DNA from 3 places in the Hydrogenophaga sp. BPS33 genome. Region 3 is predicted to be linked to each of the others. Evidence: predicted binding sites of a transcription regulator. Region 3 holds the regulator's gene; each other region holds the start of a gene.
What was found. The regulator FNR, encoded in region 3, switches genes on or off when oxygen is low (the NO sensors DNR and NnrR bind a similar motif). The targets are predictions, from matches to a motif close to TTGATNNNNATCAA.

Region 1 (2,262 bases), 360 kb from region 3:
CGCGTGTCCTGGCATCGGGCTGCAGGTTGCCGCAGGCGCAGGCCCCGGCCAGCAGGCTGCGCTCATGCGCCAACATGTCCTGCGGGAAGCAATCGGAGGCCAGCAGCAGGTACCGCTGGCTGGCCTCATCGCTCCAGCGCACCGCCGCCGCATCGGCCTTCACCACCGCGCGCACGCGCTGGGAAAAACCGCGCGAAAGCTCCTCGATGCTGCCGGCCTGCGCCATGAATGCACTGACCTCGTAAAGCGTCTCCAGCCGCGCGCGCTGCGCCTCAATGCGTTGCGTCTTGGTTTCGACCTGGCTCTCCAGCCCCGCATACATCGACTGCAGCGCGGAGGCCATGCGGTTGAAGCCTGCTGCCACCTGGCCGAACTCGTCGAGCGTCTCGACCCCTGCGCGCACCTTGAAGTCACCCGACTCCAGCCGACGCAGGCTCTCGCGCAAGTGCGCCAGCGGGTGGATGACATACATGTACCCGGTGTAGAGCATCACCACTGCGCCGGCGATGGCCAAGGCCATCATGAGGAACTGGATCAGGTTGAGGATGGCGGTGAAGCCCGAGAGCTGCTTCTCGATCGCCAGCACCAGGCCGTCGATGGCTTCGACGAGCGCGCCGGCCGCTGCCAGCGCCTGCGCTGGCTCGGGCGGGCGGTCCTGCAACCACAGCGGGCGCTGGTTCTGCCACAGCGTTTCCACGGTGGCGAACGCCTGGCCGACCGCATCGTCCCAAGGCACGAACAGCGGACGGCTGGCGTCCCCTCGGCGCAGCAGATCCAGGTTCTGGTCAAACTGCTGCACCAGGGCCGCCAGCTCGGGCGGGGAGCGCCCGGCCTGCGCCACGCTGGCGATTCGCCAGGTCTGCATGCGCATGCGCCCGGCCTCGTTGACCGCGGCAGCGCCGCCTTCGAGTTGCCGAGTGATCCAAAGCGTCAGGCTGATGGAGGTGAGAGCAACGAGAAGAAGTCCCACGCCAATGCACATCAGCTTTGTCGACAGTGAATACCTTGCGCCCATGGCGCGAGGGTAATCGATCGCGTTGCCGCCAGCTATCGGCCCTGGTGGCCCCTTCCCCGTCCTTCCTTGACCTGCGTCAATTCCGCACCTTGGCTGGGCAGAAACGCGTTTGGATACCAGGCGACCTCCTCGAACGAGCGCATGAAACGCAAAAAAGCCCAAACCATCTTGCAACGGTTCGGGCTTATCGGACCTCTCCTACCGGGTGGTTCGCACCCGGCGGCCAAGCATCACTCTTCGACGAAAGCTTCTTCGCGTTTCTTCTTGATCGATGGCAGCAGCACGATGACCAACATCAGTGCAGCCACACCCAGCAATGAGGCGGAAATGGGACGGGTTACGAAGACGCTCCAGTCGCCGCGAGAAATCAGCAACGCGCGCCGCAGATATTCCTCCATCATGGGGCCCAGAATGAAACCCAGCAGCAGGGGCGCGGGTTCACAGCCGAGCTTGATGAAGATGTAGCCGATCACACCGAAGATGGCGACCATCCAGATGTCGAAGTTGTTGTTGTTGGTCGAGTACACCCCGATCGCACAGAACAACACGATGGCCGGGAACAACCAGCGGTAAGGCACGGCCAGCAGCTTGATCCATATGCCGATCAGCGGCAGGTTCAGGATGATCAGCATGGCGTTGCCGATCCACATGGAGGCAATCAGGCCCCAGAACAACTCGGGGTTGCTGGTCATGACCTGCGGGCCCGGCTGGATGTTGTGGATCGTCATCGCACCCACCATCAGAGCCATCACGGCGTTGGGCGGAATACCCAGTGTCAGCAGCGGAATGAAGGACGCTTGCGCACCGGCGTTGTTGGCAGACTCAGGACCGGCCACACCACGGATATTGCCTTGGCCGAACGGAATTTCGCCCGGCTTCATCTTGACCTTCTTCTCGATCGTGTACGCGGCGAAAGCAGACAGCAACGCACCACCGCCAGGCAGAATGCCCAGGCAAGAGCCCAAGGCCGTACCACGGAGCACAGCAGGCACCATGTTCTTGAAGTCTTCCTTCGTGGGCATCAAGCCTTGCACCTTGTCGGTGAACACGCTGCGCTCGCCTTCGGGCGTGGACAGGTTGGAAATGATTTCCCCGTAGCCGAACACGCCCATGGCGATCACGGTGAAGCTGATGCCGTCGGTGAGTTCCGGAATGTCGAAGCTGAAGCGGGCGACACCCGAGTTCACGTCGGTGCCCACCAGGCCCAGCAGCAAGCCGAGCACGATCATGGCCAATGCCTTGACGAG
Region 2 (2,262 bases), 2.8 Mb from region 3:
CTTTGCCTTTGCCTGCGGGCTTGTCCTCGGTGGCCACGGCTTCGCGCTGCACGATGCGCTCGGCCTGCACCCGCGTGTAGCCGCTGGCCGAGAGCCATTGTTCGACCTCCTCGGGCGTGGTGCTGGCGGGCAATTCCACGGGGAAGGTGACCACCAACCGCGGATCATTCTGCTGTGCGCTGCGCTGCTGCATTTCGGCGTAGATCGACTCGGGCGAATCGTGGCGCACCGGCAGCGCGGTGTCGCGGTCGAACAGATCGGCGCCGCGCGCGAACCACAGCTTCAAGTGGTCGTTGAGCTCCGTCATGGTGCCCACGGTGGAGCGCGAGGAGCGCACCGGGTTGGTCTGGTCGATCGCGATCGCGGGTGGCACGCCTTCCACCTTGTCCACCGCCGGCTTGTCCATGCGGTCGAGGAACTGCCGCGCGTAGGCGCTGAAGGTCTCCACGTAGCGGCGCTGGCCCTCGGCGAACAGGGTGTCGAACACCAGGCTGGACTTGCCCGAACCGCTGGGGCCGGTGACCACGGTGAGTTCACCGGTGCGGATGTCGAGATCGAGGTTCTTGAGGTTGTGCTGGCGCGCCCCCCGGATGCGGATCAGCCCCGTGCCACCCTCCGCGGGCGGCTCGCGCCCCTCGTCGGGGGATGCGGCAGGGGGCGCGCCCGCAGGCAGATCGGCAGGCAGGAAAGCATCGGACATGCAGGGGCTCCAGAAGAAGGAGCAAAGATTCTACGGAGGGGCGAACGCTCGCGCAGACGCGCACGCCATATCCCCCATTTCCCCTGCACAGCGTGCTGCGGTGCGCGGATACCGTGTGTTACGTCTTGACGATGAGCACGGGTGTCTTCGAATGCGTCAGGACTTTTTGCGCCACGCTGCCCAGAATGAGCGCCTTGACGCCCCGACGCCCATGCGAGCCCATGACGATCAGGTCGCAGTGCTCGGCCTCGGCGGTTTCGATGATGCCCTCGTACACCACGTTGCGTTCGATCGTGTCGCCCACGCAGGGCACGCCGGCGGCTTCGCAGGCCTTGCGCAAGGTGTCCAGCGCCTGCCCGGCCGCGGCCTTCGCTTCGGTCAGGTAGGCCTGCAGGCCGACGGCCGACGCATCGCCAATACCGATGTAGGGAAACGGATCGATCACGTTCACGCCAACGATCTGCGCGTTCAGGCTGCGGGCCAGTTGCACCGCGGTCTCGGTGGCCTTGTCGGCCACGTCGGAACCGTCGGTGGGCACGAGAATTTTCTTGAACATGGTGGATCTCCTGTGGTGGGTTCGAACCGCAGCGTCACAAGGGTGCCGCGTGGGTTCATCGTGGAAGTCCTGCCGTGCTGCCGGATTGAGACAGATCAATGACAGGGCGCGCCGCGCGCGGCCATCGAGACCCGCGCGTCCATCGCACGGTACTTCAATTCCGCGCGCTTGCCCACCCGTCCCTGCCTGATGCAGGCTGGGGCCGGCATCCTCAGGAACGGCGCACGCCCTCGGGCCGCTGAGCGGCGGCGGCCCATTGGGTGTCGAACCAAGCGTCGCCGTCCAGGGCGGCGCGCAGCATGGGCAGCGCATCGAAGCCCCAGAACACGCGGCCCGCCCATACCATCGCGGGTACGCCAAACAGACCGAGTGCCAGGGCTTCGTCGGTGTTGCTGCGCAGGCGCTGCTTCACCACATCGCTCTCGGGCGCGTGCCAGGGCTTGCCGCGCTGGGCCATGTGGTCCTGCAGCAGCGCCTGCAGCGCCGCCAGCCGCGCCGGGTCGCTCGCGTCGAGCCCGCCCCGCCACACGTGGCGCAGCAGTTGCTCGGTGACGTAGCGGTTGGTATCGCCCGGCGCGTCGTCGGTGGCACAGCCCAGGCCCAGGCGCAGCAGCGGCAAGGGGTTGAAGGGATGCGCGGCCGGCAGGTCGAGCGCCACGCCGTGGTGGTGGCCCAACCAGCTGACGTGGCGGTAGGTCCAGTCGCGCTTGGCGGGGATCTCGGCCGGGCCGAGCTGGCCGTGGGCCTTGAGCAGCGCGGCAAACAGAATCGGCTTGTAGCGCACCTGCACGCTGTGTCCCATGAGCGCTTCGGGCAGGCGCTCGAACGCCAGGTGCGCAAAAGGCGAGATCGGGTCGTAGTAGAAGGCGATGTCTTGCATGGCGTATCCGCGAGAGGTTCAGCGCCGCTGGCGCGCTTCGATCTGTTCCCAGATCGCCAGTTTTTGTGCGTCGCTCGCGCGTCCCCAGGCCACGATCTCGTCGATGGAGCGCCAGCAGCCGTCGCA
Region 3 (2,262 bases):
CGCGGCGGCTTCCGTGCTGCAAGGCCAGGCGCGTGACGAAGCCCTGATCCAGCTGCAGCCCGCCCACCAGGCGCGCAACCACGCGGCCTCGCCCGTCGTGCCGCAGGAGCGATGAAATGAACGTGCGCCAATGGATGGGCATCGCCTGGCCCACCTTCCTCACTGCCGCATTGCTGGAGATGCTGGTGTTCGCGATGGTCGACCCGGGCGACCTGCACTGGCTCGGCGGCCAGCCGCTCGAAGGCTCGCGCCAGATGGTCTACACCGTGGCGTTCTTCGTGTTCTGGGCGGTGACGGCGCTCTCGGGCGCGCTCAGCGTGTGGCTGGCGCGAGACTGAAATGGAGAAGGGACGCGATCCGCCGCCGGGCCGCCCCAAGGCGGATCAGCCCCCTTGGGGGGGGCAGCGACCCGCGAAGCGACATCATCCACAGGGCTGCGGGTTCACGATGCGGCGCAGGCCGTCCGTGTCCTTGATGCGCACGTAGCGCTGCTTGACGTCAATGATGCCGTCGTCGACGAACTTCGAGAACGTTCGACTGACCGTCTCCAGCTTCATGCCCAGGTAGCTGCCGATCTCCTCGCGCGTCATGCGCAGCACCAGCTCCGACTGCGAGAACCCCCGCGCGTGCAGCCGTTGCACCAGGTTCAGCAGGAATGCCGCCAGCCGCTCTTCTGCGCGCATGCTGCCCAGCAGCAGCATCACGCCGTGGTCGCGCACGATCTCGCGGCTCATGATCTTGTGCACGTGGTGCTGCAGCGTGGTGAATTCGCGTGAAAGCTCTTCCACCTGGTCGAACGGCATGATGCAGACCTCGGCATCCTCCAGCGCCACCGCGTTGCACGAGTGGTGGTCGTTCACGATGCCGTCCAAGCCGATGATCTCGCCCGTCATCTGGAAGCCGGTCACCTGGTCGCGGCCATCGGCGGTGGTGACGCATGTCTTGAAAAACCCTGAACGCACCGCGTAGAGCGACGTGAACTTGTCGCCCACGTTGAAGAGCGCGGCGCCGCGCGGGATGCGGCGGCGCTTGGAGACGATGGCGTCGAGCTTGTCCATTTCCCCCGGGTTGAGTCCCATGGGCAGGCACAGCTCCCGCAGGTTGCAACTCGAGCAGGCGACTTTGATGCTTTGGGCGTCCATAGGGCGAAGCATACCCCCGTAAGCATTGGGGGCGAAATGCGATCTGGGCACTTGTTGACCGAGATCAAGGGGCGGCAGCCCAGTCTGCCGCACAGTGAGGGCCTTGATGGAGATTTCATTTTGAGCCACGCCATTTCCGAGGAGCTGTTGCGCCGGTTCGACGTTCCCGGCCCGCGCTACACCTCGTACCCCACCGCCGACCGGTTTGTCGAGGCGTTCACCGAGAGCGACTACGTCCAGGCGCTGGAGCAGCGCCGGGCCGGTTCGATGGCGCTGCCGCTGTCGCTCTACGTGCACATTCCGTTTTGCGAGTCGGTCTGCTACTACTGCGCCTGCAACAAGGTCATCACCAAACACCATTCGCGCGCGACCGAGTACCTGCGCTACCTGGCGCGTGAAGTGGAGCTGCAGGTGGCGCACATCGGCAAAGGCCAGAACGTCTCGCAACTTCACCTGGGCGGAGGCACCCCCACCTTCCTGTCAGACGCCGAACTCGGCGACCTCATGACCATGCTGCGGCGTCACTTCACGCTGGTGCCGGGCGGCGAGTACTCGGTGGAGGTGGACCCGCGCACGGTCACGGAAGAACGTCTCGAGACCCTGGCGCGCCTGGGCTTCAACCGCCTGAGCTTTGGCGTGCAGGACTTCGACCCGGCCGTGCAGAAAGCTGTGCACCGGGTGCAGCCGGCCGAGCAGGTGTTCGCGCTGGTGGCGGCCGCGCGGCGCATCGGCTTCGAGTCGGTGAACGTGGACCTGATCTACGGCCTGCCGCTGCAAACGCCGGAGTCCTTCGCGCGCACGCTGGCGCAGGTGAACACGCTGCGGCCCGACCGCATCGCGCTCTACGGGTATGCCCACTTGCCCGCGCGCTTCAAGCCGCAGCGGCGCATTTCCGCCGTGGAGCTGCCCAGCCCGAGCGACAAGCTCGGCATGCTGGCCCTCTCGCTCGACGCGCTGATGGACGCGGGCTACGTCTATGTGGGCATGGACCATTTCGCCTTGCCCAACGATGCGTTGGCCGTGGCCAAACGCCAAGGCCGCCTGCACCGCAACTTCCAGGGCTACAGCACCCAGCCCGACTGCGACCTGATCGCGCTGGGTGTCTCTGCCATCGGCCGCA

Region 1: F9K07_RS14875 (type IV pili methyl-accepting chemotaxis transducer N-terminal domain-containing protein) is a predicted target of FNR. The motif match lies at 1,082-1,095, and genes of this name have one in related genera.
Region 2: F9K07_RS04035 (universal stress protein) is a predicted target of FNR. The motif match lies at 1,342-1,355, and genes of this name have one in related genera.

The regions. Positions count from the first base shown of each region.
Region 1 is NZ_CP044549.1:3,232,268-3,234,529, reverse strand. It holds gene F9K07_RS14875 (type IV pili methyl-accepting chemotaxis transducer N-terminal domain-containing protein) at 1-970, opposite strand, end outside; gene F9K07_RS14870 (tripartite tricarboxylate transporter permease) at 1,246-2,262, opposite strand, start outside.
Region 2 is NZ_CP044549.1:830,762-833,023, reverse strand. It holds gene uvrA (excinuclease ABC subunit UvrA) at 1-700, opposite strand, end outside; gene F9K07_RS04035 (universal stress protein) at 819-1,256, opposite strand; gene F9K07_RS04030 (2-hydroxychromene-2-carboxylate isomerase) at 1,468-2,136, opposite strand; gene F9K07_RS31705 (DUF1289 domain-containing protein) at 2,155-2,262, opposite strand, start outside.
Region 3 is NZ_CP044549.1:3,594,648-3,596,909, reverse strand. It holds gene F9K07_RS16735 (nitrogen fixation protein FixH) at 1-115, shown strand, start outside; gene F9K07_RS16730 (hypothetical protein) at 117-338, shown strand; gene fnr (fumarate/nitrate reduction transcriptional regulator Fnr) at 423-1,142, opposite strand; gene hemN (oxygen-independent coproporphyrinogen III oxidase) at 1,263-2,262, shown strand, end outside.